Regions from separate parts of the Viridibacillus sp. NPDC096237 genome, predicted to be linked through region 3. Evidence: riboswitches for the same ligand, from Rfam matches in the RefSeq annotation. Region 3 holds a riboswitch; each other region holds the start of a gene.
What was found. Region 3 has a riboswitch for S-adenosylmethionine ahead of ACQKMD_RS12180 (M20 metallopeptidase family protein). Riboswitches for the same ligand answer to the same signal wherever they lie in the genome.
Positions count from the first base shown of each region.

Region 1: linked by a shared signal. The riboswitch ahead of ACQKMD_RS07860 (cyclase family protein) and the one ahead of ACQKMD_RS12180 (M20 metallopeptidase family protein) in region 3 are both predicted to bind S-adenosylmethionine.
Region 2: linked by a shared signal. The riboswitch ahead of ACQKMD_RS15260 (bifunctional homocysteine S-methyltransferase/methylenetetrahydrofolate reductase) and the one ahead of ACQKMD_RS12180 (M20 metallopeptidase family protein) in region 3 are both predicted to bind S-adenosylmethionine.
Region 4: linked by a shared signal. The riboswitch ahead of metA (homoserine O-acetyltransferase MetA) and the one ahead of ACQKMD_RS12180 (M20 metallopeptidase family protein) in region 3 are both predicted to bind S-adenosylmethionine.

Region 1 is NZ_JBNNTI010000009.1:88,613-96,864, forward strand. Features, by position in the region: gene pxpB (5-oxoprolinase subunit PxpB) at 1-369, shown strand, start outside; gene ACQKMD_RS07850 (biotin-dependent carboxyltransferase family protein) at 366-1,358, shown strand; partial or broken gene ACQKMD_RS07855 (GNAT family N-acetyltransferase) at 1,501-1,956, opposite strand; gene ACQKMD_RS07860 (cyclase family protein) at 2,076-2,813, opposite strand; SAM riboswitch class I at 2,890-2,985, opposite strand; gene ACQKMD_RS07865 (PTS transporter subunit IIC) at 3,667-4,704, shown strand; gene ACQKMD_RS07870 (putative bifunctional diguanylate cyclase/phosphodiesterase) at 4,948-6,672, opposite strand; gene ACQKMD_RS07875 (GNAT family N-acetyltransferase) at 7,177-7,725, opposite strand; gene ACQKMD_RS07880 (tyrosine recombinase XerC) at 7,836-8,252, opposite strand, start outside.
Region 2 is NZ_JBNNTI010000029.1:30,653-38,904, forward strand. Features, by position in the region: gene metH (methionine synthase) at 1-1,958, opposite strand, end outside; gene ACQKMD_RS15260 (bifunctional homocysteine S-methyltransferase/methylenetetrahydrofolate reductase) at 1,939-3,798, opposite strand; SAM riboswitch class I at 3,872-3,978, opposite strand; gene ACQKMD_RS15265 (sortase domain-containing protein) at 4,144-4,347, opposite strand; gene ACQKMD_RS15270 (protoporphyrinogen oxidase) at 4,940-6,328, opposite strand; gene ACQKMD_RS15275 (cation:proton antiporter) at 6,642-7,097, shown strand; gene ACQKMD_RS15280 (cation:proton antiporter) at 7,075-7,683, shown strand; gene ACQKMD_RS15285 (hypothetical protein) at 7,716-8,165, shown strand.
Region 3 is NZ_JBNNTI010000019.1:64,494-72,745, reverse strand. Features, by position in the region: partial or broken gene ACQKMD_RS12200 (sensor domain-containing diguanylate cyclase) at 1-69, shown strand, start outside; gene ACQKMD_RS12195 (helix-turn-helix transcriptional regulator) at 150-614, shown strand; gene ACQKMD_RS12190 (catalase) at 1,191-2,678, opposite strand; gene ACQKMD_RS12185 (nitric oxide synthase oxygenase) at 3,453-4,508, shown strand; SAM riboswitch class I at 4,591-4,697, shown strand; gene ACQKMD_RS12180 (M20 metallopeptidase family protein) at 4,869-6,068, shown strand; gene ACQKMD_RS12175 (VOC family protein) at 6,081-6,890, shown strand; gene ACQKMD_RS12170 (CynX/NimT family MFS transporter) at 7,096-8,252, opposite strand, start outside.
Region 4 is NZ_JBNNTI010000050.1:16,706-24,957, reverse strand. Features, by position in the region: gene ACQKMD_RS19145 (alpha/beta hydrolase) at 93-734, opposite strand; gene metA (homoserine O-acetyltransferase MetA) at 985-1,893, opposite strand; SAM riboswitch class I at 1,991-2,098, opposite strand; gene galE (UDP-glucose 4-epimerase GalE) at 2,276-3,331, opposite strand; gene ACQKMD_RS19130 (glycosyltransferase family 4 protein) at 3,650-4,783, opposite strand; gene ACQKMD_RS19125 (sugar transferase) at 5,088-5,723, opposite strand; gene ACQKMD_RS19120 (methyl-accepting chemotaxis protein) at 6,122-8,134, opposite strand.

The sequences.
Region 1 (8,252 bases), on a different contig from region 3:
GTGGCCAAAGTCAACGGCCTAACTAAGGATGAAGTCATTCAATTACATAGTGCTAATGAGTGTCTTGTTTATATGCTAGGTTTTGCACCAGGATTTGCTTTTATGGGAGGCATGAACGAAGCTATAGCAACACCTCGAAAAGAAACACCTAGACTTGCTATTCCGGCACTTTCAGTTGGGATTGCAGGCAAACAAACAGGAATTTACCCATTTGAAACACCTGGTGGTTGGCAGATTATTGGCCGTACGCCACTCGATTTATTTTTACCAAATGAAACACCTCCTTCCCTTTTGCAAGCAGGTGATTGTATTCGCTTTAAACCAATTTCTGAAAAAGAATACAAACAATTAAAGGAGGCAAGATCATGACAGTTACAGTTATTAAACCAGGGCTATTAACTACCATTCAAGATTTAGGGCGATTTGGTTCACAAAAATATGGGGTCATCGTGAGTGGCGCAATGGATGCTTATTCCTTAAGAATTGCGAATATTCTTGTAGGGAATTTAGAAGGTGAAGCTGTGCTTGAAATCTCACTGTTTGGGACCATATTACAATTTAATGAGGATCATCTCATTGCGCTTACAGGTGGGGATCTAACAGCTACCATTAACAATGAAGCAGTACCACTTTGGCGTCCATTTATCGTGAAAAAAGGAGACGTATTAAAGTTTAAACGAGCTCAAAAAGGTTGTCGCGCTTATGTAAGCTTTGCTGGAGGGATTCAAGTTCCTACTATCATGAATAGTAAAAGTACATATTTAAAAGCTGGCATGGGTGGATTTGAAGGTAGAGCATTACAAAAGCTGGATGAAGTAAATATCGGACCTTATACTAAAAAAAATAAAGAAATACATCAATATGCAATTCAACTGGTAGGTCCTACTTCATGGTCTGTTAATTACAACGAATTAATCTCATTAAAACAACAGCAAACAATTCGTGTAATGCAAGGAACTGAGTGGGGTTGTTTTACCGCTGAAAGTCAGTATTGCTTAACTAACAATCAGTATACTCTTTCTACAGAGGCTGATCGAATGGGCTATCGCTTTGAGGGACCGGCGTTATCTTTGACAAAGAAATTCGAATTATTATCAGAGGCTGTGACATTTGGAACAGTGCAAATCCCGCCTAGTGGTAAACCAATCATTTTAATGGCTGACCGTCAAACGACTGGTGGTTATCCGAAAATGATACAAGTCATCACAGCTGATTTAGCAAGTCTTGCACAGTTACAAACAGGTGCTAAAATTCGATTCGAACTCGTAACATTAGAAGAAGCTCAACAAGCATTAATTGATAAAGAGCAAAAACTCAAAAACATTACAACAGCGGTTCGCTTATCATCAAACATTTAATAATAATAAAGGAGCGAGCAATAGACTAAACGAGTTACTATTTAGGCGAAGAGAAAGAGCATGTTTTGAAAAAAAAATTCAAAACATGCTCTTTTTGTATTTTATCGTTTCTATCTGTTAAAAGAATGCTCAATCAGTATACTTATAATTCTAATGTCATAAACACGCTATTTGAATCCTCAATAGAATTCGAAAATGACTTACAGTATTGAAACCCAATTTTAGAATATAGCCTCTTAGCAGGTTCAAAAGCCTCCATTGAACCTGTTTCTAAACTTAATCGCGTATAACCACGATTCCTAGCTTCTTCAATGATATGTTCAAGAATGTATCTTGCAACACCTTTTCTTAAATGTAATGAAGAAGTACGCATTGATTTTAATTCACCATGGTGAGCATTAAGTTCTTTTAATGCACCTCATCCAACTAATGTATCTTGTTCCCAAGCACTCCAGAATGTGATTTCTGATTTTTTCAATTCCTCAAGATTTAAGGCATGTATTCTTTCCGGAGGAGAATTTTGTACCATACATTGAAGGTGCTCATTCAATAACTCCGCTACTTCAATTCCATTCAAATCATCAATTTTAATAACCAAAAGGATCACGACTTAGATTCTATTATTCAGTTGCGTCTATACTATGACGGCCGGAGCCAACGGTATCTAGCATAAATTACTTCTTACTATGCCGTTTCAGACGAGTGGGTACAAATTATTTAAGGTAGAATAGCAAATGATCGAACTGGGAAGCCAGAAGCCTTCTCAGGTTTTGGTACGATGTTAAAAATGATAGCCCCTTTTGGAGGTAGCAGGTCTAGATTAGTGAGCAACTCTACTTGATAAGTATCTTGTTCCAATACATATAGTTCACCAAGTAAAGCATTGTTTTGACGATATAATACACTAGAATCCGTATCAAATGTTTCATGTCCTACCGCTTTAATATGACGCTCCTCAAATAAGAATTTCAATGCATCTACTGACCATCCTGGCGCATGTGGATTACCCTCAGCATCAAAGTTATTAAATGCTTCAATATCAGGCCAACGTTTGCTCCAATCTGTGCGGAGTGCAACAAATGTATCTGCCTCAATTTCACCGTATTCAGCCTCAAATTTTAAAATATCTTGAACTGAAAACGTGAAATCATGATTTTCGGCTACATCTTTAGAATGATCTATTACAACGAGCGGCAATGCAAGTTCTTTTAACTCCAATTCTTCTAAATAGCGAGCATCACGGACAAAGTGAATAGGTGCATCTAAATGTGTACCGTACTGACCAGCAAAGGCAAAGTTTTGAGTAAAAAAGCCATCATCATGTGAAAATAGCGTTGTCTTTTCTAACCCTTTAAATGCATTAAATCGTGGTGTATCTGCTCCAAAAGTATGTGTTAAATCGATCCATTTCTTTTCTTTTAACGTTTTTAGTGCATTGATTAATTCTGTTGACATATCCATCACCTCATCATTTTTTTGAACAAAAAACCTCTTCTCGATAAGAAGAGGTTGATGATACGTCCATGCACTCTTCTTATCTTCAAGCATACGCTTCTGGAATTAGCACGGTACAGCGTCCGTTGCTGAGATTTCACAGGGCCAGTCCCTCCACCTCTCTGGATAAGAAAAAAGTTATTTTGTTGTTTCTAAATTTACAACTTTCGAAATCTATTGTCAATATAAAATTTCGAAAATTCTTTTAAGTATATGATTCTTACTAGCAATTATGATAGCTTTTCATTACAAAAAAACAACTTTAAGCTCCGTTTTTAGCCTTGTTTGATCCCAAATGCTATTCATCTACCATCAATATCTTCGATAACAAACTCTTTATTGTTGTAATCGGTATCACTTAATGAGCGATCTATTTTCACACTAGAGTTAATGAATTCCTCTTGAAGCATTGCATGATTGTTTGTTATAAAGTACGCATCATACCCATAACCATATAAAACTTAATTTGGTATAACTTCTTGTCCATTTGACTACGTACGGGATATATCGGCCGTTGGGAAGATGCTGTGAGACATTAATAACATATTATCCATGTAATCTCTCCTTCATAAATTACTTCATTTATTTTTTGATTTATTGTGTCCACATCTATCAGCTTATAAAAAGTACTTAAATGATAGAATTGTCAGATAAAATAAATGTGCGAATTTATCAATAATATTCTAGTTGATGTTGTATATTTACTCTTTTATGTGTTTATTCAATAGAATGCTACTATTGGTTGCATTGACCGCCGTCTGAATTGTTCATATAATTTAGAACATTAACTCACTTGAGATTGGAGATTTGTCGTATGAAAGATTTTTTTAACAAGTTATTAACTGGTATGAGTATGGGAATTGTAGTATCCCTCATTCCAAATGCTTTAGTGGGTGAAATATTAAAATTGATCATTCCATATTTTCCGATATTACAACATATTTTAGATATATCTGTACTCGTTATGAGCATGTTACCTGTCATTATCGGTGTAACTGTAGGTCTGTCATTTAAATTAACGCCAATTCAGACTGCTAGTATTGGTCTTGCTTCGATTGTAGGTAGCGGAGTAGTGCAAATATCAACTGACGGCGTTATGACACTGAATGGTATAGGCGTTGTGATAAATACAGGAATTACAGCAGGATTAGCTGTGTTATTTGTTAAATACGTAGGTACACGTTTAAAGGACTACACGATTTTACTACTACCAGCATTAACAATTTTCATCCCTGGGTTATTAGGCACTATTATTTTACCTTTTGTTCGTAATGGGTCAGGATATGTTGGTGTTATTATTAATAATATTACACATTTACAACCCGTGATAATGGGCTCAACCATTGCTGTAATCTTTAGTATTTTAATTTTATCACCATTATCGACAATCGGAGTTGCAACTGTTATTATGCTCTCAGGTATCGGTGCTGGTGCTGCCAATCTTGGTGTTGTAGCTTCTGGTGTAGGAATGTGTATTGCAAGCTATAAAGCAAACTCTTTAGGCACTGCTCTTGCCCACGTAATGGGTTCTCCAAAGATTCAAATGCGCAACTTTTTTATGAAGCCTAAAATTGCCTTACCGATGATGATTACAGCAGCTATCCTTGGTGGCTTAGCAGGTATTGTAGAGGTCGCTGGAACCCCTATCAGTGCAGGATTCGGCCTTGCTGGCTTAGTTGGCCCTCTGAATTATATAAACCTAGCTACTGGCGGTTGGAATCTATTCAATATTACTGTTATGTTAAGTATGTTCTTCATATTGCCGATTGTATTAAATGTTATGTTCCTTCGACTGTTTGAACATAAATTTAAACTTATTAAATCAGATGATTATAAAGTTCACTTCGAATAAAAGTAGTTCAAAAAGGTCAAAAAATGATTGAGTAGATAGAAAAGTAGAAGGTAGTATTTTATTGGTTTGGAGTAGCGTACGCTCGCCTGCGGAAAATGAACGATAAGCCTCGGAAAATCTGATCTATCCTGTATAAAAATAAAGACTGTAGAAAACTCGTTTTTTTCGAGTTTGTCTACAGTCTGAGGTCACCTCATCGTATAGAGGTGATTTTTTTGTTTTCAACTTATTTAAGTTAATTCATTAAATTCTAGAAACATACAATTCATGTAATTTCGCTGAAAATTCATTTGTTGGTAATGGTTTACTGAAGTAGTATCCTTGGGCGAAGTCACAAAGATTTTCACGAACTATACACAATTCTTCTTCCGTTTCTACACCTTCAGCAATCACTTGCATACTTAGAGCATGCGCTAATTTGATAATCGCTGTCACCATTGCAACATTACTAAGCCCTGTTTTTAATCCTTGTATGAACGATTGGTCTATCTTCAATATATCGATTGGGAATTGTTTTAAATAGCTGAGTGAGGAATAGCCTGTACCAAAATCATCAATTGCAATAATTACACCTAGCGCCTTTATTTGATTAAACGTTTCAATTAATTCCTCTGTTTGATGCATTAAGCTCATTTCCGTAATTTCCAACTCTAAATTTCTAGCAGGTAAACCTGTTTCTTGCAATACTTTACGTAAATTATGTACAAAATTTCTTTCCTTCAAATGAATTGGTGATATATTAACTGAAATACGAATATCTAGTTCATATTCATCAAGCCACTTCTTCATTTGTTTACAAGCTATTTTCAATGTGTACACACCGATTGAACTGATTAATCCACATTCTTCTGCAAATGGGATAAACATAGCTGGAGAGATGAAGCCATAATCATTATCATACCAACGTATTAAACCTTCCATACCAATTAATTGATTAGTTTCCAACTCGATTTTCGGCTGATAATACAATTGAATTTCATCTTGCTTTATTGCATGACGCAATTTTGTTTCTAAAAGTAGAAATTGATAATGAGAACTATTCATCGTATTTTCATATTGTATATAATAACTAGATTTATGCTTTTTTGCTTCAAGCAATGCGACGTTCGCACTTTTGACTAAGTCCTCTGGCGTGTTTGCATCAGAAGGGCTTGAGCATATGCCGATACTGACAGAAGAATAGAATTCAAATTGTTCAATTAGAAAACTGTCTTCAAAGTTAGCCATTATTTGATGCGCCTTCCAAATGGCATGCTTTTCATTCTTCATAATAATGACGAATTTATCACCACTATATCGAAACAGTGACTTTTCATCGATACCGAGTCTTTTTAGACGAGTCGCCACTTCAATTAGAAATAAGTCACCCGTTAAGTAACCTAATCCGTCATTTATACTCTTAAAACGGTTAACATCCATCATTAAAAGTGACAATGAAAAATCTTCTTTATGTGCGCTTTTAAATAAATCTGCCAATCGAATATTCAACATCCGACGGTTATATAAGCCTGTCAAATCGTCATGATAAGCAAAGAATTTCAGCTTTTTAATATTTTTTTGTTCTGTTACATCTGTTCGAATCGACACATATTGGTAAGGTGTACCTTTATCGTTTAAAAACGGTATAATCGTAGTCTGAACCCAATACAAACTACCGTCTTTTGCACGATTACAAATATCACCGCGCCATATTTCCCCGCTGCCAATTGTACACCATAATTCTTTAAAAAAGGCTTTTGAATGATGCCCTGAGTTCAACAAACGGTGATCTTGCCCGATTAGCTCACCTTTACTGTATTTAGAAATGGCACAAAAATGATTATTTACAAATGTAATGATACCTCGATTATCTGTTATAGCGACTATAATCGAGTGGTCTAATGCATGTTGAATATCTATTAATTGTTGGACTGTATACGAATCATCAAGTTGGCTTAGACCTGTCATTTGACTATAACTTTGGTCCATATGACCTCACTCCTAATCAGTTCGACATTGTTCGAGTACTTTCTCTCTTGGTATTATTTTACCACACCCAATATAAGGCTATTATCCAAATAAAAACAAAAGTCGAAAAGTCCTAAGTAAAAAAACATAAGTGTATTGAGCTAAAGAAAAATATTTCTATTATCAAATTTTTACACCTTTACTATAGTATATGTAGCATTTTAGAAGTATATTTTCTACAATATATAGGTTTATAACTGTAAAATAATTCAAAAACAACAAAAATCAAATGAAATTAATAATAAACTTAGCTAGTTCCATTGTCTAGAATGCAAAAGTAGAAAAGAGAATTAGTGAGTTATAATTTTTTATTACCTATAAAAAACATTTAATTAACAACCATTTCATTTAAGCTTAATATATATAAAATCAAAAATTTTAGGTAATAATAACTATCATAATTTCATTTAGTTTACATAATAATATTATGTAAACTAAATGAAAAAAAGACCATTTTCAATGGTCTCAACTACGTATTTTCCATTCTTCAACAAGGATGCTATAAACAGCATGATCTACAAAGTGATCGTATAGCCACTCTGATTGACGACTAACACCTTCTAAAGTCATTCCTAAACGCTCAGGAATGGCTCTACTCTTGTTGTTTGCGATAGCAGCACGAATTTCTACTCGTTTTAGCTTGAGATTGTGAAAGGCATGATCTAGAAGCTTACGAACTGATTTGGTCATAAAACCTAGCCCTTCATAGTCTTTTGACAACCAATAACCTAAGCTGGTAGACTTGTTTTGCCAATTTATATGGTGAAAGCCAATAACCCCTACGATTTTACCTTTATATACGATGGCAGTCTGGAAGCCATCATTAGCACTAAATTGCTTTAGACTTGATCGGATAAATTGTAATGTATCCTCTGCACTTTCATTTGAATCTATGAAGGGTAACCACTCTCTTAAACTCTCTTTTGACCCTTTCATAACCGTAAAAAGCTCTTCTGCATCATACTCTTGCAACAGTTTAAGTTGCAATTGCTCATCAATTTGTATACTAAACATTAATAACCTCCTATATAAACGTAATAGTGATATTATAGAACTATTTATATGGTAATAAAATACAAAAACTACAATGTCGTTTAAAGTGCCGATTTTGCAGTATTTTATCATTAAATAATCTGATTGAACGGATTATTTTCAATCACTTGCTGGATTTCTTTATCTTCTACATGCGTATAAATCTGCGTTGTAGAAACGCTTGAATGGCCTAAAATTTGCTGCAGACTACGTATATCTGCCCCGCTTTTATACATCATCGTCGCTGATGTGTGTCGTAATTTATGTGGTGTTAACTTTGTTTTATTCAATCCCGATTGCTCGTTAATCTCTTTTACAATTTTCGCGACACGTTGTCTTGTTAAGCGTGTTCCTTTTTGAGAAAGGAATAATGATTCATTGGTATCAGCGCCTTTAATAGCATAGCGTTCTTTCTTTATATACCGAGAAAGGGCATTTAGACAAGCTTCATTTAAGAAAACCGTCCTTTCCTTATCCCCTTTACCAGTAACGGTTAAATAGTCACCTTG
Region 2 (8,252 bases), on a different contig from region 3:
TACATATTCATAGCAGCTTCTAAATCAGGAAGTAGTCCTTCTTTTGTACCTTCAATAATGTAATAAGCTAGTCGCTCTGGTACTGTTTTCGGAATATCATCTTCGGTCTTTTCTTTCTTTTTGTCACGGTAGAAATCAGTGAAATCAGCAAGTGTTTTATCATTTGTTTTATAGATTAAATCATTTGCTAAGTTAATCTCGGCCTCTGGAATTGAAGCATAGCGCTCCAATTTTTCGGTATTTACAATTGCGTAATCTAATCCAGCTTGTGTACAGTGGTATAAATACACAGCATTTAATACTTCACGTCCAACTGGAGGTAAACCAAACGATACATTACTAACACCTAAAATAGTTAGTACACGTGGCATTTTTTCCTTAATTAAGCGAATACCTTCAATCGTTTCTTCAGCTGCACCTATATATTGTTCATCTCCAGTGCCTACCGGGAATACAAGAGGATCGAAAATTATATCTTCTGGTGCAATTCCCCATTTGTTAACTAGTAAATCATATGAACGTTCAGCAACTTTCAATTTACTATGGCGGTCAACAGCCATCCCTTTTTCATCGATTGTTCCGATGACGATAGATGCACCGTATTTTTTTACGATAGGCAAAACCGCATCATAACGTTCTTCACCGTCCTCTAAATTGATAGAGTTAATGATTGCTTTACCTTGGGAATATTTCAGAGCTTCTTCTATTACTTTTTCATCCGTCGAATCGATTACAAGAGGAACTTTAACTTTCTTCACTACCTCTGTCATGAAGTTTTTCATATCCTCAAGTTCATCACGGTCTGGGTTTGCTAAGCAAATATCCATGACGTGCGCACCATTTTTTACTTGGGCACGTGCAATTTCAGCTGCTTCTTCAAATTTACCTTCTATAATTAGACGCTTAAATTTGCGTGAACCAATAACATTTGTACGTTCTCCTACAAACAACGGGCGCATTGAATCATCATAAACAAGCGGTTCAATTCCTGCGACTACATGCCCATGTTCCGTTTCGGGCATTTGGCGAGGCTGCTTATTTTCCACCACTTTACGAATTGCTTTAATATGATTTGGTGTCGTACCACAACAACCCCCAACAATATTTAACCAACCTTTATCTGCAAAACCTTCAAGCTTTTTAGACAGTGATTCCGGAGTTTCGTGATAATGCCCCTCTTCATCTGGTAAACCAGCATTCGGATAACAACTAACATAGCTTGTCGCTAATTCTGAAAGCGAACGTAAGTGATCCGTCATAAATTCAGGTCCTGTAGCACAGTTCAATCCAACTGATAAAGGATTGATATGTTCAATTGAAATATAAAACGCCTCAATACTTTGCCCTGCCAGAGTTGTTCCCATCGGTTCGATTGTCCCTGAAATCATCACTGGAAGTTCCTTATCTAGTTCTTCAAATGCTTGTTTAATACCTAAAGTACCCGCCTTAACATTCAGCATATCTTGACTTGTTTCAAGTAATAATAAGTCCGCTCCACCTTCGATTAATGCCTTTGCTTGCACATAAAAGTCATACAATAGCTCATCAAATGTAATACCACCAGTCACTGAAAGGGTTTTAGTCGTCGGTCCCATTGCACCAGCAACATAGCGTGGCCATTCAGGGGTTGATAATTCATCTGCTACTTTTTTAGCAATCTGTACTGCTAATAAGTTGATTTCATATGCTTGATCACCAAGTGCATATTCATTTAATACAACGGGTGTTCCACCAAATGTATTTGTACTAATAATATCTGAACCGGCCTCTAAATAAGCACGGTGTACATTTTCAATCACGTCAGGTCTTGTAATATTCAAATATTCATTACAGCCATCATATTCATCTCCACCAAAGTCATCAGGTGTTAAATTAGCGTTTTGGAGCATAGTTCCCATCGCACCGTCTAAAATAAGAATATGTTGTTGGAGTCGTTCTTTAATTGGTTGTTTTAGCATAGTTGTGATCTCCTACTTTCCGTTTGTCTAGCTCTTGAATATAGTGAATCAATTCCACCGACATGTCGTAACGAGTGAATGGTGTAATAATATAAATGCCGTTGAATAACTCTGCAGCTGTATCGATTAATTCCTTAGCAATCGCAATACCTTCTGCAGTTGCAAGGTTTTTATCGTCACCTGTTGCACGCATTCTCTCAAGTACTTCCTCAGAGAGCTTAATACCTGGTACTTCATGATGTAAAAACTCCGAATTTCGGATACCGGTTAATGGCATAATCCCTAAGAAGATAGGGGTTTCTAAATGTTTCGTAGCTTCATAGATTTCTATTATTTTTTCTTTTGTATATACAGGTTGTGTGATGAAATAATCTGCTCCGCACTCAATTTTCTTTTCTAATCGTTTTACAGCTCTGTCAAGTACTCGAACGTTAGGATTAAATGCAGCTGCAATAGAAAAATTAGCCTTTTTGCGAAGAGGTTTACCAGAAAATGATATCCCTTCATTCAATTGTTTAATTAACTGAAGTAACTCTAAGCTTGAAACATCATAAACACTAGTTGCACCTGGGAAATCACCTACTTTTGTAGGGTCTCCAGTAACTGCAAGAATCTCATTAATGCCCAATGCATCTAGGCCCATTAAATGTGATTGTAAGCCAATTAGATTGCGATCACGACAAGTAATATGGGCGAGGGAACGAATATTATTTTGCATTTTCAAAATAGAGCCCATTGCCATGTTGCTAATACGAGGAGATGCTAACGAATTATCAGCCATAGTGACAGCATCAACTCCTGTTGCATTAAGTATTTGCGCACCTTCTATAAAGGCGGCAGTATCAAGATGGCGAGGTGTATCAAGCTCTACGATAATTGTACGTTCCTTTTTCGCCTTTTCATGGAGTGGCTCATGATGATCTGGTATCGCCTCTTTAATCTCAACCACTTTTTTCTTTTTTACAATTTTATTTTCAATTGGTGGTAGGTCCGCAATACGTTTTTTAACCGCTTCAATATGCTTCGGTGTTGTACCACAGCACCCACCGATTAAGCGAACACCTTGGTCACGTAGTAAAACACCTGCACGACCAAAATAATCAGCCTCTGATTCATAAACAATTTTGCCATCTTCTACATCTAGTAGACTTGCATTTGGATACGCAGATAAGAATGCCTTTGATGGTAATTCAACATCTTCAAACGCTTGGATTGTATGGTGGGGGCCTAAACGGCAGTTTACTCCAATAATATCTGCACCCAAAGCTTCTAATTGGTGTAGTGCATCATTTAGTAGTAAGCCGTTTTGTAAAATTCCTGGCTCGTGCATGGATACTTGCGAGATGATTGGTATATCTGTTACTTTGCGCAAATGCTTCACTACGGATGAAAGCTCTTCAAAATCATAGTACGTCTCAAGTAATAAACCGTCTGGATTACCCGACAGTAGATGCCCAGCCTGCTCATCAAGTGCAACTATAATCTCATCTAGTGTCGCTTCACTTTTACGAATACCGCGAATACCGCCAATTGTCCCTAAGACGAATTGTCCTCCTGGTGCCGCAGCACGTTTTGCAATTGCGATTGCCGATTCATTAAACTCTCTTACTGAACTCTCTAAACCATAACGTTCTAATTTAATGGCATTCGCTGTATATGTATTAGTCTGAATAATGTCAGCACCAGCTTTAATATATTGTTGGTGAATATTTTCAATCACTTCAGGTTTAGTGATATTCAATTCCTCATAACAATAATCGATTCCGTAAGAATATAATAGAGTGCCCATCGCACCGTCAGCCGTTAACACTTGTGTTTGTAGTTTTTCAAGTAATCCCATTAAAATCCCTTCCTTTCTATATAAAAAAGCCTTCTTATGAATAAGAAGGCTTGACGATTACGAAGTTCGCTCCTTCTTATCTTTTCGGACAATCAGTAAATCCGCTGGAGTTAGCACCTGACCAAATGGCTGGTTGCTGAAGCTTCAAAGGGCCAGTCCCTCAGCTTCTCTTGATAAGAAATATTTATTTAATTGTTAGAATAATTAAAAGAATCATAACCCCTGAGATGAATATCGTCAAGTGGATTTTCGCAATTGCAGCAAAACTCAGTATTATATGTATATTTTTACTACAAAACAAAAAAAGAGGACTTTTGAAGACTTCGTATTAAAAGATTGACCTTTCTATCGTTGCTGTTTATTTGAAAAAACTTCATTACCTTCTGCTTTATCATAACCCTTTGTTTCAACCAGTTTACCTTGAATGATCATGCGTTTAGAGCCATCATAATTACATGTAACAAGAGTTATCATTTTTTCATTTTCATCAATCACATCAATTTGCTCCGGTTGTACAATATGTATTTTTTCAATTTTATATTCATAGATTTTTTAAAAGTCAGTCAAATAAACTTCCATACCTTCTTCTGCATTTGTAAGAGGACTAAAGAGTGCCTTCCCATTATTCATATTATGTCCAGCTAGCGCATAGTTAGCTTTCCCCATCTTTTGATTTGGCTCATCGTGCCTGCACCAACTGCTACGTTTGTATTCGACACATATAAAATGGGGCAATCGCATATTCACATGATGTATACTACTAGCTCCAATTGCATTAAGTTTCCTTTGATTGAATTGTACCTTGACAACATCTTTGACATTTAAATCAGCTACTTACTCAAAATAAATACGTATCTAGGTTTATTATAGCCATCTCTATGTCTTGTTGTTCGATCGTTGCTTTTGCGAGATGAAATAACCCATGATTGGTCTATAGAAAATAAATACTAACCAACCCGATTACCAAAAATAGAATACCTATAATCAAACTTCCCTTTTTTTACTCATTCATTTTATAGTAACAATTCATTTAGCACTTTCAAGTAGTTTTCCAATTTGTTTAAACTAAAAATTTGTGCAAAAAGAAAGAGCTAAAGAAATTGTTATTTCTAATAGCTCTTTCCAATCTAATGATCATTCTTTACTGTATTTTATTTAGTATCGATTCTGCGGTTTCTTTTCCATTTTTAATACAAGAGCCAATACCTACACCGTAATAAGAGCAACCTGCAAGTACTATATTTTCATATGAAGAAGCCATTTTAGTTGATAAAGCTTCTACTGTTTTTGCATGTCCAAGATGGTAAACTGGCATTAAATCATTCCACTTTGTCACATCTACAACAGTGGGCTCTGCTTCTATTTTTAAGCTTTTTGCAATATCCTCTAATGCGATTTTAGTTAATTCTGCTTTACTTAAATGCTTCATCTCTTCAAAAGCTGGGTTTGAATTTTTATAAAATAATCGTACAAGTAATTTACCGTCTTTTGAAGTATGGCTCCATTTACGACTTGTCCATGTACAAGCATTACATTTTACATCACTATTTTCAGACACGATAAATCCTGTACCGTCTGCAGGTAATTGGCTATCAGGAATATTAAAACCTAAATAAATCGTAATTAGTGATGCATTGCTAAATTCGTTGAAGTCCTCGTCCAAATTTGGATCCTTTAATAGCTTTTGAGTTACATCATGGGGTGTTGTTAACACGATAAAATCAGCTTCAATTGCTGCATGATTATTAAATGTTATTCTATATTTATCGCCATTTTTTTCGATATCATTTGTTGAAATGCCTTTTAGTATTGTAACGTCTGTTAACTTTTCCTCAAAACGATTAAATAATGAAGATAAACCATTTTTAAAAGAGATGAATTTTTTATTTGCCGCTTTTTGAAATTTCTCTTTATGTGCGCCAAACCCCTTAATAATACTTCCATACTGATCTTTATAATCGAGTAGATAAGGTAAAGTCGATGCCATTGTCAATGTATCTAATTTCCCTGAATAGACCCCTGATAACACTGGAGCAATTTGCTTTTCAACAAGCTCTTTTCCTAAAAAATACTCAAGGAAAGAACCAATTGAACTGTCCTTTGTAAAATGCTCGTTCGGCAACTCTAAATCTTTTAACGCCTCTTGTTTTCCTTCCGCTGAAACTAACGTACTACTTTCAAGAGACTCTACACTTGTAGGAATGCCAAAAACGCTGTCCGCTGGAATCGCGTGCAATGTATTATTTGTGTAAATATAAGAAATACCTGTACCATTATATACGAGGTCATCTTGTAACCCTAAGTCTTCTACTAAAGGCATAACACTTGCATGGCGAGCAACAATCGAATCTGCCCCCGTCTCCAAAATAAAGCCCTCACGTTCTACAGAAAGCATTTTACCGCCTAAGAAGTCATTCTTTTCAACTAACATTAAATTTATATCTAAGCCTTTATTTACTTTTTCCTTTTGTAAATAAAGCATAGTAGACAGGCCTGTTATACCGCCACCGACTACAACAACTGTTTTCAATATGTTCACTCCTCACAAAGGATTCTGTCTTATTTAAATTGTTTGTAGCTCTAGTATAAACTTTCATTTTCAAAACTGTCATGATATCCATCACATATTCACGTACATATTTTCGAACGTTTACAGCTTTGTCAAATTTAACATGAACTTTTCATTCATACTCATGATTTTTTTACACAACACATTTATTTCTGTAAAAGGGTAATGAATAAATACTTACTTTTATATCGATACTTTTTTTGAAGGGAGCTTATTATGGATTTATTAATTACAATACTTTTACTATTAGTTTGCTTGTTGTTGTCGAATGTAATTGGACATTATATATCATTTATACCTACAGCACTTATTCACACTAGCTATATTTGCTAATGAGATGACACTTCAGCTTGAATCTGAGTGGTTTTTATTACTTTTTGTTGCTCCACTTTTGTATAATGATGGGCGCAATTTCCCTAGAGAAGAACTATGGAAAATGCGCGCTCCAATTCTCGGGAATGCTATTATATTAGTCCTTCTAACGACACTCGGTGGTGGCTACTTTATTCACTGGTTAATTTCGGAGATACCACTTGCTGCTACATTTGCACTTGCAGCTATTTTATCGCCCACTAATCCTGTAGCAGTAAACGGTATTGCAAAGCGTATACAAATACCGGAGAAGATTTTAAATCTTGTTCGTGGTGAATCACTTATCAATGATGCTTCTGGTTTAGTTGCTTTCAAATTCGCCGTGGCAGCCTGTTGTGACAGGTTATTTTTCAATTAAGGAAACTTTTTTTGAGTTTACTTATACATTTTTAGCTGGAGCTATTCTTGGTCTAATTTTAGGTATCATTATTACACAACTGCGCTTTACACTTAGGAAAAAAGGCATTCATGATGTCGTTTTTCATTCACTATTACAGCTATTAACACCTTTTATCATTTATTTCATTGCAGAGGATGTCTTCCATGCATCCGGAGTTATTGCTGTTGTTGTAGGAGGAATTGTACACGCACTTGTAAAAGATCATACGGAGACTTTAATTGCAGAGGAACAACTAATTACTGAAAATACTTGGTCTATCGTACTGTTCATTTTAAACGGGGTCGTATTCCTATTACTCGGATTGAATATTCCACTTTCTATGACAGAAACGCTTGAAAATCCATCCATGAATAACTGGCAAATTATCGGCTACTCTATTGCGATTGGCTTCGTTATATTAGGTATTCGCTTCATTTGGTCTTATGCTTTTTCTCACTACGAGTATAAAAAAGACGCTATTCAAGAAATGGAAAAGCCTAGTCTGAAAACGAGTTTACTGACGAGCTTAACAGGCGTACGCGGTGCTGTAACGATGGCAGGCTAGTTGATAATGGTGATTTATTTCCAGAGCGCTCGTTGATATTATTTTTAGCATCTAGTGTTATTTTATTTACTTTGATAATTGCTACAATTTTCTTACCTCTATTAATTGATGAAGAAGAAATTCTAGAAATGCGAGAAGGTAAACTCACTTTCAATGAAGCCAAAAGACGATTGCTGCTTACTTCAGTGCGTAAAATCAATACAGTGATGACTGAAGAAAATCAAACTGTCGCTTTTGAATTAATAGACGAATATAAAATGATGTTTAATCAAATTGATGTAGAGCTTAATGCAGAAAAATTAGCTTCTAAAGAACGAAAGAATCAAATAAAAAAACTACGTTTAATCGGTTTAAGAGCAGAACAGGACTATATAGAAAAGACTCAAAAGGAGCAAAACTTAGACCCTGATATATACTCTGCATGCCAAGCTGCTTTTAAAGAACGCGAAAAGAATATTAATAATCCAAATCGTCTAAAGTAATCTCCATTCTCTATAGAATTTTACTTCACTGGCGAAGTACCCGAAAAAAATACGGTCTAAATAAAGAAAAACGCTTTGATTATTTCC
Region 3 (8,252 bases):
CTATATGAGGCGAAAGAAAAAGGTAGAAATCAAGTTATGATGGCAAAAGAGGTATCAATTGTTCTGTAATCTAATTCTGAATTGAAATTTCCCATTTCGCATTTTATAGTATAAAATTACACTAAAAGAAACAGATGAGGTTGATAAGCTTGGATAAAGAACAAATCATTAGTATCGCTACTGCCAAATTTAAGCTAGTTCGTACGGAAAATAATTATACTCAGGATAAAATGGCTGAAGTACTAGGTATATCTAAAAAAACGCTTGTTCAAATAGAAAAGCAGAGAGTACCATGCGGTTGGACAACAACAGTTGCACTATGTGCCCTTTTTAGGGAAAGTTCAATTTTGCAAAATGCAATGGGTGGCGATCCGATGGAAGTAGTAGAACTAACAGCACATGATGTCATTGCACGCCCAAAAGAAAAAACTATGGGTGGGTATATTTGGTGGCGTACAGTACAAGAGGATAAAGGATATCGTTTGCAACAAAATATTTTAAGCAACCATTATCGAATTTTAGATTCTGAATCTTATCGATGGTTTAGTACGATGGACGAAAAGGCAGTGCTAGAGGAATTTACTCGTATCTTAGAAGAAAGTCATTCTATATAATTAACGAAAATGATAGTTCGGTATCAGGCATTCACGTAATAATTGAATGCCTTTTGTTTTTTATAATTTTGGTTATTGTAGAGCCTCTCTTATAGGCGAAATACTCAGACACGCTCAATTGTCTCCTTCCGTCTAGCGTATATTTTTTTAACATCTTGTTGAGGACACGGGTGTTTTTATTTTATTACTTGTGTAGTTGATTGGAGCGACATAAAAAATATATGATATTGAATCTGAAGAATCTACTCAAACTGTGTTAATAACTTTACTTGTAAATTGTATTACAGTAACAGATGTAATTTATATATAGGTCTTGCTTTAAACATAAGTACTAATGAAAAATGAATTAAATCTATTGTTTTAAATAAAAAAGCAACTCTTCTAAGTGAAGAATTGCTAATTATTGTGGATAACTAATTAATGAAAAATGATCCTATCCACAACATACACAGAGTTATACACCAATTTTGTTAATAAGTATATAAAAAATTCAGAATAATTAAGTAAAATGTGGATAAGTGGTTAAAAAGTAAAAAGCCTCGATTAGCATGAGTAGCTAAACGAGGCTTCGTTATATTAACGGTATCGAATTTCTTTGTTAACATCAATATCGTTGATGTCAATCCCCATTGCTTTAGCAACACCTGTACCATAAGCTGGATCTGCTTTGTAGCAGTGAATGATGTGACGTTCTTTAATGAAGAACTCAACGCCTTCCATGTTACGAGCAGTGTTTTCGAATAAACGTTGTTGCTCTTTTGAGCTCATGATGTTAAATAATTTACCTGGTTGTTCAAAGTAATTGTCATCATCTTCGCGGAAGTCATAGATATCAGCTGGTCCATCAAGTGTTAATGCAGGGTCTTTATATGATGGTTGTTCTTGCCATTGGCCGTAGCTGTTAGGCTCATAGTGTAATGTGCTTCCTAAGTTTCCATCTACACGCATTTGTCCATCGCGGTGGAAGTTGTGTACTGGGCATTTTGGTGCGTTAACTGGGATAGATGTATTGTTTACACCTAAACGGTAACGAGCAGCATCTGCATAAGCGAATAAACGAGCTTGTAGCATGCGGTCTGGTGAGAAGCTAATACCAGGTACTACGTTAGAAGGTGCAAATGAAGCTTGTTCTACTTCAGCAAAATAGTTAGCTGGGTTTCGGTTTAATTCAAATTCACCAACAGGGATTAATGGGAATTCAGATTTGTACCATACTTTTGTTAAATCAAATGGGTTGTAACGGTGGTTACGAGCTTCTTCTTCTGTCATCACTTGGATAGACATTTTCCATTTAGGGAAGTCGTCTTTTTGGATTGATTCTAATAGGTCACGTTGTGATGATTCACGGTCGTGTGCAACTACGTTAGCAGCTTCTTGGTCTGTGAAGTTTTTAATACCTTGTTGTGAAGTGAAGTGGAATTTCACATATACGCGTTCATTATCAGCGTTGATCATTGAATACGTATGTGAACCAAATCCGTGCATATGACGGTAATCAGTTGGGACACCACGGTCACCCATAACATAAGTAACTTGGTGCAATGCCTCGGGCAAATTTGTCCAGAAGTCCCAGTTGTTATTAGCTGAACGCATGTTAGTATATGGGTCACGTTTAACAGCATGGTTTAAGTCAGGGAAGTGCATTGCATCACGGAAGAAGAATACTGGTGTGTTGTTACCAACTAAGTCCCAGTTACCTTGTTCAGTGTAGAATTTTAATGCGAATCCACGGATATCACGTTCAGCATCAGCAGCACCACGTTCACCAGCTACAGTTGAGAAACGAGCGAACATTGCCGTTTTTTTACCTACTTCAGAGAAGATTGCCGCTTTTGTATATTTAGTAATATCGTGAGTTACTGTAAAAGTACCAAATGCACCAGAACCTTTAGCGTGCATACGACGTTCCGGAATAACTTCACGGTTAAAGTTAGCTAATTTTTCAAGCAACCATATGTCTTGCAGTAAAAGGGGTCCACGTTTACCTGCAGACATAGAGTTTGTATTACTTACGACTGGTGCGCCTGCAGCAGTTGTTAACTTTTTATTATTATCATTTGTCATAATGTTGTGCCTCCTATTTTTAAACTGAATCGTGCTCTTCAAAAACTAATATAACAGATTGATAGATGAAAGTAAATTATAATAATTATCTTTAAGGAATTTATATCTTTAAGTATATTATATAAATAATGACGGTTAATTCATTTTCAAAATAAATTATTAAAGGAACAAAAAAGGGATGTGAAATAGCATTAATGGTGCTGAATATATTAAAATATCAAAGTGAGCATGAATTAGACAAAATAAAGATCTTTTAAACATCTTACTCATTAATTAAAGTCAAGAATAAATTGTATATAATAATAATTATTATTATCATTTTGATAGTTAAAATGAGGGTAATTGATAATGTTTTAATGATATTTGAATCTTAGTTTAATAATCTGTAGATTGGCTTTAAGAAAGGCATGTCTGGAGTTTTGGTGCTAATGAAAGTAGCTCACTATCTCAAACAGGTTCAGAGTCCAGTTATGGACACTGCTTATAGGGGGCGCAGCAATCTTATTTGGATTAGGAATTTTATTTAACAGAAGAACTAAAAAAGCATAGTAAAAGCGAGGACTATTAATTGGTTTCATACCATTAATAGTCCTTTTTTATATTGGATAAGGATAAAATATTTGATTACTACAGTATTTTATTGTTCATTTTATAATAAAAATGTAGTTGCCACAAAATCACCACATTATTTAAGTCTTATGCCTTGTCTGTTGGAAATCACTTCTTCTATGATGGTAGATAGGAAGTCGAGTAGTGACAGGAGGAACTATAGCGATGTTGAATGAGGCAATTGAATTTATAAAGATGTATTATTCGGAAACGGGACAATCTGATGAGGAGTTAGTGAGTCGCATAGCTGAAGTAGAGCATGAGATTCATGACAATGGTTTTTATGAACATACGATAGATGAACTGAAGTTTGGTGCACAAGTAGGTTGGCGCAATAGCAATAAGTGTATTGGTCGCTTATTTTGGCAAACGATGCAATTACTTGATCAGCGCGAATTAAGAGATGAGCAGGATATTTTCCACGCACTTTTAGAGCATATTGATTTTGCAACAAATGATGGTCGTATTCGTCCAACGATTACGGTTTTCTCTCAACGTGATGTAAGAGTTTGGAACCATCAATTAATTCGCTATGCAGGTTATGAAACAACTGATGGTATTGTAGGCGATCCAGATTCAGTAGCGTTTACACAAAAATGTGAGCAACTTGGCTGGCAAGGACAGGGTGGCCGTTTTGATGTGCTACCACTTGTTATTCAAGTAGAGGATAGAGCCCCACAAATATTCGATATTCCAGCTGAATATATATTAGAAGTACCGATTCGCCATCCTGAGTTTGAATGGTTTGAAGAGCTTGAGTTGAAATGGTATGCGGTTCCGATGATTTCGAATATGAAACTCGAAGTAGGTGGCATCACGTATGCGGCGGCTCCCTTTAACGGCTGGTATATGGGAACAGAAATTGGTGCGCGTAATTTAGCGGATGATTATCGTTATAATATGCTTCCAATAATTGCAGAGAAAATGGGTCTAAATACAGCATCTAATTCGACTTTATGGAAAGACCGCGCATTAGTTGAATTGAATGCAGCAGTTTTATATTCGTATAAAGAAGATGATGTGAGCATTGTAGATCACCATACAGCAGCGCAACAATTCAAGCGCTTCGAAACTAATGAGCAAATTGCAGGGCGTGACGTAACGGGAAATTGGACATGGCTTATTCCACCATTATCACCAGCTACAACGCATGTTTTCCATAAACCATATGACAATGAACGTAAAACACCGAACTATTTTTATCAAAAAGCGCCATATTAATTTAGAGAATTACAGGGAATATATTGCAATTTTTAATGGAGTGACGTATCATGATTTTTAAATACTACTAATTCAATAGGTTTTCTTATCGAGAGAGATGGAGGGACTGGCCCTGTGACATCTCAGCAACCGCTATTATAGCAAGGTGCTAATTCCTGCAAGTTGATTAAAAAACTTGATAGATGAGGAGGGACTTGTATACAAAGTCGATTTCTTGGAGTGAAATATAGAAGTCGGCTTTTTTATTATCATGAAATAAATATGTAATACTATAATGAAAAGTTCTAAGAAAAAAATTTAGCTTTAATTCATAGTAAACTAATATGAATTAAAGGGATAAATAGAATGGAGGAATATTGAATGAGTGCGATCACGCAAAAAGAATTTTTAACTACAATTTATGAAGAAATAGATCAAGGCTTTGCTGAAATTGTTGGATGGAGAAGATATTTGCATGAGCATCCTGAGCTATCTTTTGAAGAATATGAAACAGCAAAGTTTATTGCAGATAAGCTTGAGGGTTTTGGTTTAGAAGTGAAAAAAGGGATTGGTGGAAATGGTTTAATCGGAATTTTAAAAGGGGAGCAGTCTGGTAAGACAATTGCTTTAAGAGCCGATTTTGATGCATTACCAATTACAGATTTAAAAGAAGTTACTTATAAATCTCAAAAAGAAGGCGTCATGCATGCATGTGGACATGATGGGCATACAACCGCATTACTAGCGACAGCAAAAACGCTCAGTCATTACTGCAAGCATTTACATGGTAACATTATTTTCATCTTCCAGCATGCGGAGGAAAAACCACCTGGTGGTGCAAAATTCATGATTGCTGAAGATGTATTAAAGGATGTGGATTATGTTTTCGGTGCACATTTAGATTCAGGTGTTCCAGTTGGAAAAGTATCTGTTGGTGATGGCTATAGAATGGCAGCAGTAGATAAATTCGCGATTAAAATTCAAGGGCTTGGTGGACACGGTGCGAAACCACAGCAATCCATCGATTCAATCGTAATCGGTAGTGAAATAGTAAGTTCATTACAGAACATAGTCAGTCGTCGCTTAAACCCTTTTGATGCAGCGGTAGTGACAGTGGGAGTTTTCCGTGCAGGTAGTGCTTTTAACATTATCGCAGATTCGGCGATTATTGAAGGAACAGTACGTACAATGACAGAAGATGTTCGTAGTAAGGTGAAAGAGGAAATTTATGCAATTGTAAAAGGGACTACTGAATCAGCGCATGCAACGTATGGAATTGATTATTTACGTGGCTACCCAGCGCTTTATAATCACCCATTCGAAACTGCACTTGTAAAAGAGTTATTTGAAAATGAGTTCGGTGTAGAATCTGTAATAGATATCGAGCCGTCAATGGGTGCAGAAGACTTTGCCTACTTTTTAAATGAAAGGCCAGGCACTTATTTCAAAGTAGGCTCTCGTAATGACGATGAACGCACACAATTCCCGCATCATCATCCGAAATTTGATTTTGATGAAAGGGCGTTATTAATAATCGAGAAATCGTTTGTGAAAATCGTTTCACATTATTTATTTAAATAAGGGGACTTGAACATGACATTATCGTTTGATCACTTAGTACATTTTGTAGATGAACCAAAAGAAGTAATTAAGCTATTACAAAGCCAAGGAATCCATGCTGTTGAAGGTGGCGTTCATGAAGGGCGCGGAACGTATAATGCACTTAGCTACTTTGATCTAAGCTATATCGAGTATCTCGGTACATATGACAGAGCTCTAATAGCTGAGACAGAGCATTTACATCACAGTCTTATTGAAACAGTAGTAAATAATGATTTCAAAGAAGGCTTCGTAAGATTTGCAGTTCGTACATCGGATATTGAGGGGGTAGCAGAGCGTTTGAAAGAGCAAGGTCTATCTGTAAATGGACCAGTACCGATGTACAGAAAACGACCAGATGGCAGTATTATTACTTGGCAATTACTTTATGCTGGAGAAGAAAATAACACACTTCAACTACCATTCATTATTCAATGGGATGATAATGACGATAAGCGTAGAAAGGAGCAAGTTGAAAAGGGCGTCATTGGAAATCAATTAGAAAAGTTGGACTTTGCAGGCGTTACTTTTGCAGTAATAGATGCTGAAAAAACAGCTAGAAAATGGTCTCGATATTTAGGGTTAGAGGTTGCAGAAGCGTATATCGATCAGGAGTTGAATGCTATTGTCCAGGTTCTTAAGTTAGTTGGCGGTGACTTATACTTTGCTAGTCCAATTGGAGATGGTGTTGTAGCGAAATTAATAACAGAACGAGGCGAATGTCCATTCCAAGTTAATTTCTTGGGAGCTAAAGAACCTGTCACATTTGAATTATTTAACGGTCGCTATCATTTTGAGAAATAATTTATCTGATCAGTGCACTTCATAGCATGGCTTTAAGTAAATAGTAAATATAAAGACAGAGTAATTGAAAGCTATTATGGAGTGTTTGAAACTATATAATAGTTTTTTCTATGATTCATTTTACTGGGAGTGCAAGGATTACACATGCCTAACTTCTACTAGTAATACAAAAAAACTTAAAGCTATTGTAAGCTTCGAGTATGCGCTACCTTTCAGGAGCAACATAACCTTCTTTTGCAGCATGCATACCAGCGGTCATTAATAACATAACTGTAATAATGAATAGGATGATAGCTGTTGTCCAGCTATTTGTAATATCGTGGACATAACCAAATAACACAGGACCTATTGCAGCTAATAAATAACCAAATGATTGAGCGGTACCCGATAATTCTGCTGCTTCATGAGCGGTACGTGTACGAAGTGAAAAAAACATCATTGCTAAACTAAATGATGCACCACCCGCAAGTCCAAGTAAAATCATCCATAACACTGTCAATGAAGTCCATCCTGCTAAAATACCTCCGAAGCCTACTAGATAAAGAACACCGTATACAACAACAATAGGACGTTGATCTTTTCTACGTCCTGCAATAATCGGAATCATGAACGTTGCAGGCAATTGTGAAAACTGCATAAAGGAGAACATCCATCCAGCTGTATTAGCACTCATACCTTGTGACTGCAACATTTCTGGAATCCAAGTAGCAGTTGTATAGAAAATAAGAGATTGGAAGCCCATTGATAATGTAACTGTCCAAGTTAGAGTTGATTTCCAAAGCGAGACATTTTCTTGATTAGTTTGAGAACCATTATTCAATTCGGACTTAGGTTTACGAATTTGAGGGAGCCAAACAATTAGGGCAATAATCACTAAAATAAACCAAATACCAAGTGCAATTCTCCATCCGAGTTCTCCGCTAGCAAGAGGATAACTAATCCCAGCTGCTAAACTTGCAGAGAGATTCATAGAAACTGTGAAAATACCTGTTAATAATCCAACTTGTAATGGGAATTTCAACTTAATCAAACTTGGTAGTAAGACATTTCCAAAAGCAATTGCCACACCGATTAGGGATGTTCCTAATAACAGAGTGAAGGTTATACCGAAAGATCTAGTAAGAATTCCAACTGCAAGTAATACTGTTGAGAATAGTAATGTACGTTCTATACCAAAACGCTTTGAAAATTTTGGAGCTATAGGAGAAATAATAGCAAAGGCAAGTAAGGGAATTGTTGTGATAAATCCTGCCAATACATTTGAAATGTGTAAGCCTTCACGTATAAATGAGATGATTGGGCCTACAGATGTTAGAGGTGAACGTAATGTAGAAGCTATGAAAATAATCCCAATTACAAGTA
Region 4 (8,252 bases), on a different contig from region 3:
TGAGTATTTTTAAAATTAAAGTTATTTTAATGCAACGCTAGTGAATTATTATAGAAATAAAAAAAGCCATGAGCGACGCTCATGGCTTTTAGTTAAGAGATTTGTTCTTTTAAGAAAGTAACTAAATCCAAATGATTGGCTGGTGTAACACCGTGTCCGTCTGGATAACTCTTAAAAGTGACAGCTGCACCTAGTGACTCAAAGAATTCCTTACTTTCAACGCCCCACTGATGTGGTAGAACATAGTCATATTCCCCGTGTGAGATAAAAATCGGCAGATGTTCTACTGATTGTTTATGATATTCGTTTTTCACGAAATCAGGAACATAACCGCTTAAAGCGACAACAGCTGTTAATTTGTTACCTAAAACAAATGCTAATGATTGTGCTAAAATTGCTCCTTGGCTAAAGCCCATTAATACAATTTTTTCTAAATCAATATTATAAATAAACGATGCTTCTTCTATAAATTCTCGAATAAAATGAGCGACTTTATCAAATACTGGACGTTCTGGTGCTCCTATGTCCTGAATCGTAAAGAAGGCATAACCAGGTTTATGTGTAATAGGACCACGTAAACTAAAGATATGACAATTATCTTCGAAATCTGCTACTAAGCCAGGTAAGTCTTGCTCATTACTTCCCATTCCATGTAATAAAAAAATGGCTGGGTATTTTTTAGTTGAATCCATATTTTTTGGTTCTGTATGAATAAATGTAAAAGGTGAGTTCATTTATTGTCTTCCTTTCGAGATAAATTACATTTATCATAGCATAAAGTATGCTTTGAAAGTGCATACCTTAAGATTTTAAAAGAAAATGGTCTTTACATACAAAAGAAGATGGGGTTATCTAATAAATCCGATTTCGACTCATTGTCGCTCCATTTTAAAAACCAAGAATGTTGATTTAACAGCATTCTTGGTTTTTTATTTACTTCATTTTGGATGATTTAGCCCTTTTGAGACAGCCCCATCTATTTTATTATTCCCACTCAAATGGTGTTTCCTGATAAACATAATAGTTCAGCCAGTTAGAGAACAATAAATGCGTATGGGAACGCCAAGTATTTATTGGCAGCTTTGTAGGGTCATCATTAGGGAAATAGTTTTTTGGAACCTCTATATCCAAACCTTTTGCAACGTCACGTGAATATTCATCTGCCAATGTATGAGCATCGTATTCTAAATGCCCAGTAATCATGATGTGTTTTTCATCTTCTGACATCACAATAAATACTCCAGCATCATCAGAAGCTGACAGTAGTTTTAGCTTTGGATGGGATTCAACTTTTTCGATAGATATAGAAGTATTTCGTGAATGTGGTGCAGTAAAAATATCATTAAAGCCACGAACAAGCTTCACAGTTGGATCTGTGATTGTATGATCATAAATACCTGAGCATTTCTTAGCAAGAGGGAATTTACCAATATCATAGTGATGATAAAGTGCAGCTTGGGCACCCCAACAAATATGTAATACAGATGTAACATTTGTTTTTGTCCAATCCATAATACTAACGATTTCTTCCCAAAAATCAACATCTTGAAATTCCATTAGTTCAATTGGTGCACCCGTTATAATCATGCCGTCAAAGCGACGGTGTTTAACATGTTCAAAAGTCGTATAAAATGATTCTAAATGCGTTTCACTAACATTTTTTGAAACATACGTCGCTGTATTTAAAAATGTTACATTTACTTGTAGAGGTGTATTACCTAATAGACGTAACAATTGAAGCTCTGTCTTCTCTTTTTCTGGCATTAAATTCAAAATCAATATATTTAAAGGACGAATATTTTGGCTTTTTGAACGCTCCTCTTCCATTATGAAGATTTTTTCCTCTTTTAGTAATTCCGTTGCCGGAAGGTTTTTCGGAATATTAATTGGCATAGCGACTTCTCTTCCTTTCCCTCATGTCTGTTATGTATTCTCATATTAAAAGCCCTCATTCTATGGATAAGAATGAGGGCTAACTTAATACGCTCGTTTCTTATCTTCCAAGACAAATGTCTTGTAGGACTTAGCACCTTTCTGATTGAATCAGAGGTTGCTGAAGCTTCACAGGGCCTTATCCCTCGGCTTCTCTTGATAAGAATATTTATTTACCTTAATCCTACCATCAAATTGTCAGATAAGCAAATATTTCTGCCAATTTAATGATAGGAAATAAGCCCTTATAGATTTCCTATAGGGCTTAGCAGTAAATATTTTAAATCCTATTATTTAAGTATGTTTAATATAGCATAGACGATATTCTATTTTTATACAACAACTACAAGTCAGTTAAGTATACCAACTGACCTTCTCTTATATTCCCGACTTTATAACCATTTGGATTATTTCTTTGCCATCTCCATGCATCTCGACACATATCTTCTAACGTTTTTTCTGCAGCCCAATTCAGTTGTTGCTTTGCTTTTGTAGCATCAGCATAGCTAATTGCAACATCACCTTTACGCCGATCGCTTATTAGATATGGTATTGGTATACCTGATACATATTCGAATGTTTTTACAACTTGTAAAACGCTATACCCCTCACCAGTTCCTAGATTAAATACTCTCCAACCATACTTTTCTTTTAAACTTTCCAATGCCTTTACATGACCCTTTGCCAAGTCTACTACATGAATATAATCACGTATCCCCGTTCCATCAAGCGTCGAATAATCATTTCCGTAAATATCCAAAAAAGGTAATTTACCTGTTGCAACTTGGGTAATATATGGCATCAAATTATTTGGAATTGTGAAAGGATCTTCTCCTATCATGCCACTTTCATGTGCTCCAATTGGATTAAAATATCGTAATAAAACGATTGAAAAAGAATGATTAGATTGTGCAAATTCATATAAGAATTTTTCTACAGCTAACTTTGTTGTACCGTAGGGGTTTTCTGTTTTTAAAGTTGCGGTTTCAGGGATTGGACATTGTTCAGGAGTGCCATAAACAGTTGCTGATGAACTGAAAACTAGTTGATGTACTTTGTACTTATTCATCAGACTGACTAGTTGGATCGTGCATACTAAATTTTGCAGGTAGTATTTGATTGGGTCGTTGAGGGATTCTAAAACTGATTTGGAACCAGCTAAATGGATGACACTATCAATTGAATAATTTTGAAATACCTTTTCAAATTCTTCTTGGTTGCAAATATCTATGGGAAGAAATATTATTTTTTTCTTTGTAATGGCTTCTAAACGATTGATTACTTCCATATCGCTATTTGAAAAATTATCTACAATAATAATTTCATGACCAGTTTGTATTAACTCAATACAAATATGTGAGCCTATGTACCCTGCTCCACCAGTTACTAAAATGTTCAATAGTTCTCTCCATTTCTTATTTTCTTTGAATTACTATTAATTTTATTCCTTCTTGAACGAGACGTTACTTGGATAATCCCCTCCTTTATTGCAAACATTTTGACACTTGTCTCATTAAGGAACTGGAAATTGATTATGTTTTTGGAGTATGAATATGCCTTTAAATCATGTTCGAGAAACTGTATGATTTTCGTCTATATTTTTTTGAAGATCTAATGCAATATCCAGATATATTTACATTACTATTAAATTATCTATATTAAAGAATTAACATTTTCCGCTTATCTGACATTATTTTTATGAATTTTTTATACAAGCTTAGTGATGATTAAGTATTTGTAGATCAATTTTCTCTTTCTTTTCATTATGAGCTTGTAAATATTGACTTACCGTCTTGTCATACATAGAGTGAAACGAAAAATTCTCTTCAAAATAGCGATGAGCTAAATAACCTAGCCTTAACCGTAAGGAATGATTTTCTAGAAGTTGATTCAAACAGCCTTTAATTGATTCTAAATCATGATTTACCACATATCCGGTTTCATCATCAATGATGAGCTCTGGTACTCCCCCTACATTCGAAGCAATAATAGGTAACTGAGCCCTCATCGCCTCCAAAATAGATATAGGTAAGCCTTCAAAATCTGATAGTAGTACAAAAAGATCTGCCTGTTGTAATTGTTCTTCGATATCATCTCTAGATCCTAGAAATTTAACTCGATCGGCAATATGATGTTGTAGCGATAACGCTTTTGCAGCTTCCATCTGACTTCCATCACCTATGAATACTAGTTGCCATTCTTTCTCCGTCATTGTGGATAGTACCTCAATCAATAAATCTTGACGTTTAGGTTGCTCAAATCTTGCTACCATAATGATTTTTGGAACTCTATTTTGAGAAAGGTTTTGTCTACTATTACTACTATGGATACCATTATGAATCGTCGTCATATTGTTTTTTTTCACGACCTTTTTTTCTGTGGCAAGTGAATAATCATAATTAGAAACAGTAATGATTTTTGTCGTTTTTAACGCTAGTACCTTTTCAATTTGTTGATAAACCCATCCTTTTAATGGCTTTACACCTTCCGTAAAAGCCCAGCCGTGTGCGGTAAAAACAGTTGGAATATTTAATGAAAAAGCCGCTAATCTACCAACTGCTCCTGCTTTTGATGAATGAAGAGCAACTATATCTGGATTTATACGACGCAAGTTTTCACGTATTTCAAGAAATGCACGAATATCATCTACAATGTGAATTGCCCATTTTAAGTATTGAAGTTGAATAATGCTTATATTCTCTTCATTTAAAGCCTGATGAATGAGATTCCCTTTTGAAGTAAAAATCGTTACATCATGTCCATCTAAAACAAGTTGTTTTGTGAGGGCAAGTACATGTGATTGTGCTCCACCAGCTGTATCTAATCTCGTGATAATTTGAACAATTTTCATTTACTCACCTTTCTTAGATCTTTTTGACATCGAATATCATGATAAAACAAGTAAGAAATAACCCTAATTAACATCCTTTTATGAAACTGTTCTTCAAATTTCCAATATCTTTCTAATAACAATAATTGGTTTGGTAGCTAGATTATCGAACTCTCATAATCACTACAAATGCTTTGTAGAAATCTTCTGGTTTTTAAATTGTAGATTAATTCGGTGTTTACATTCAATCATTGATACTGCTGGTATTGGTGCAGTATTAAGTAACCTTTTATGAGTCGATTATGTATACGGTTATTAGCATTTTTCAATAAGCCCCTTCTCTAGTTAGAACGACGCGAATAGTACGCATTAATATTTTGATATCAAGAAGTAACGAGCAGTTCTCTACGTAATCAATGTCATAATATATTTTTCTTCCGTGAGGTATATTAGAACGTCCATTTATTTGCGCCAATCCTGTAATTCCTGGTTTAACATACAATCTTTTAGCCTGTTCTACATTATAAAAGTCTGTAATTTCTGGCACTTCAGGTCTTGGTCCTACTAAACTCATCTCTCCTTTTATTACATTAATAATTTGTGGCAGTTCATCTAAGCTCAATTTTCTTAGTAGCTTTCCGATTCCAGTCATCCGAGTATCCTGTGAGTTCTTAAAAACAAACTGTTCTGGTACCCCACCTTTCCAGCCATTAACTTTACTCTTCTGAACTTGATCAATTCTCATCGTCCGGAACTTCCATATTTGAAAGTTTGATTGATTTACCCCTGTTCTCTCCTGTGTAAAGAAAATAGGTCTTCCGGATACAATTAGTAATGTAATAGCTATTATTAACATGATAAGCACAATAATAGGCAAAAGAATACTAGAAATAATCAAATCTAATAGTCTCTTTCCATATTTAGCGTAAAACCTAGGTCTATCTATTACGTTTATTTGCATATCAAACCTCCTTTTTTACCATTAACTTCATATTTATCCTATAACAAATATATTAATTAGAGTACTTATTTTAGAATACAAGTTTCATTTTTTTCTAAAATGAATTATTTCAAAGAAGGCAAAAAATAGTGGCAAGTCATTTCTAATCTTGATTTTAAGTGGACTTATTTATACGAAATATATGAACATTGCTCTTCTTTTATGATGAAATCTTAGTTGAGGAGTTTATTTTTCTCAAATCCAATACATTATTCTATTAATGGAATAAAAACACTAAAAGTTTGTAATATTTACATAGTGAAACTGGGTTTAACTCTATAATTCCCAGAAATTTTTTATTATTTTTAGTACAAAAAAACCAAATGCCTGTGCTCTAGACATTTGGTTTTTGTATAAGATTATATTTTGAACTTAGTTACAGAGTTAGCTAAATGCTCACTTAAGTTTGCTAAGTTTTCTGATGCCGTTGAGACAGATTCAATTGAATTTAATTGTTCTATCGATGAAGCACTTACTTCCTCACAGGCAGCAGCCGTTTCTTCCGATGTTGCGCCAATTGATTTAATAACTTCTACGACAGTCTCTTTGTATAAGCTTACCCGATGTACTTCTTCAGAAACATCATGGATGGCTTTTTGCATATCCTCCATTAATGATGAAATAGTTTCAAAAATAGCGTCTGTACCGTGAACAACAGCTTCTTGCTTTTGGAACACCGTCTTCGTCTCCAGCATTTGAGCTCCTACTTGCTTCGATTCAAATTGAAGCTGTTGAACTGTTTGCTTCACTTCTATTGTTGCTCTTGCTGATTGCTCAGCAAGCTTGCGAACTTCCTCGGCAACGACGGCAAATCCTTTACCATATTCACCTGCTCTTGCTGCTTCAATACTTGCATTTAGCGCTAGTAAATTAGTTTGATCCGATACTTCCATTATAGTTTGCATGACATGTTCGATAGAGTCTATTTTGTTTTCTAAAGCACAAATCACGTTCGACATACTAAGTAGATTTGTCTCCCACTCCTGAAATGCAGATTTTAATTGATCCACTTGTTCTTGTCCTGCTCGATTCCTCGTATTAGCTTCTATGGCAATGCTATTCATAAAGTTAGACTTTTGTAGGATCGAGTTGATTTGTTCACTTAATGTAATCGCGTTTTCACTTGCTTGTTCTGCATTTTCCACAGATTTTGAAGCGCCTTCAGCAATCTCAACAACCGCTGCTGTAACTTCTTCACTTGAAGCATTTGTTTCTTCAGCAAGTCCACTTAGATTTTGTGAACCTGATTGGACCTCTGCGGCAGAATCTTTTACGACTCGTATAATTTGTTGCATATTATCAACCATTTTATTAAAGTCAGTAGCTAATTGACCGATTTCATTATTTGCATCGAAACGAGCTCTTACTGTTAAATCACCAATTGCTACTCTATTCATTAATTTACGCAAAATGGTAATTGGCTTCGTAATCTTTGCAATTATTGTTGCCATAGAAAAGAACAAAATAATGAGTAACACAACAGAAATTGCACCAATAATATTACGGATATCGTATGCTGTCTGTTGAATATTTTTCTTTTCAAAGACAGCAGCTAATTTCCACTCAAGACCGGGAACTGTATCATATACTGTTATAAAATCACTTCCTGTGTCATCAGAAGCATCCTTAATTACTCCTTTTTCATCATTTTCATTTTGCATTTTTTTCACTAAAGCCAAATCAGATAAATTTTTACCAGTCTTTTCTGGATGAACGATGGCTGTACCATCTTTAGCAATGATAATTGGATATCCACCAAAACCTAGTTCTTTTTTTGAGATTTCCGAAGTTAACTTAGATAGTAAAATATCCATACCAACTACACCAATAACTTTACCATTTTTTAATACCGCTTTAGCACCAGAAATTGTCGATTCTTTTGTTGCTTTGTCTGTATATGGTTCTGTCCAGAAAATCTTATCTGGGTTTTCAATTGCACCTTTATACCATTCGCGTGTCGTAGGATCAAAATCATCGCCTAGATCTGCTTCAGGTAAAATTTCTAAATGCTTATTTACTAAACCGTAATATACGGAAGTTGTAGCGTCATATAAAGAAATATATTGTTGAAACTGTGTATCTAAATTCTTTTCTAATATAGTCGCCTTTTTCTTATTGTGTTCACTTAACAGATCTTTATATTCCAATACTTCATGCGCTAATGACATTTGTATCAGACCTTTTTCATAGACGTTTAAGTAATTTTGTATAGACGTAGACATCTCTGCAACGAGCACTTTGTTTTGATCCACTAAACTTTTTTCAATTTTAGTGTTGACCGTATATGTGCTTACTACATTTAATAAAGCCAAACCTATAACTAACAATGTTACTACTGTACTAATAACTTTCCACTTTATCGTTTTTACCATTTAGCTAAACTTTCATCCCTTTCTACTCGCCACAAAAGAAGTTATAAATACCCAAATAATTCTTCGTGACCATTTCTTAAGTTCTATGAAAGTATAGCAAAAATATCCTAAATAATTA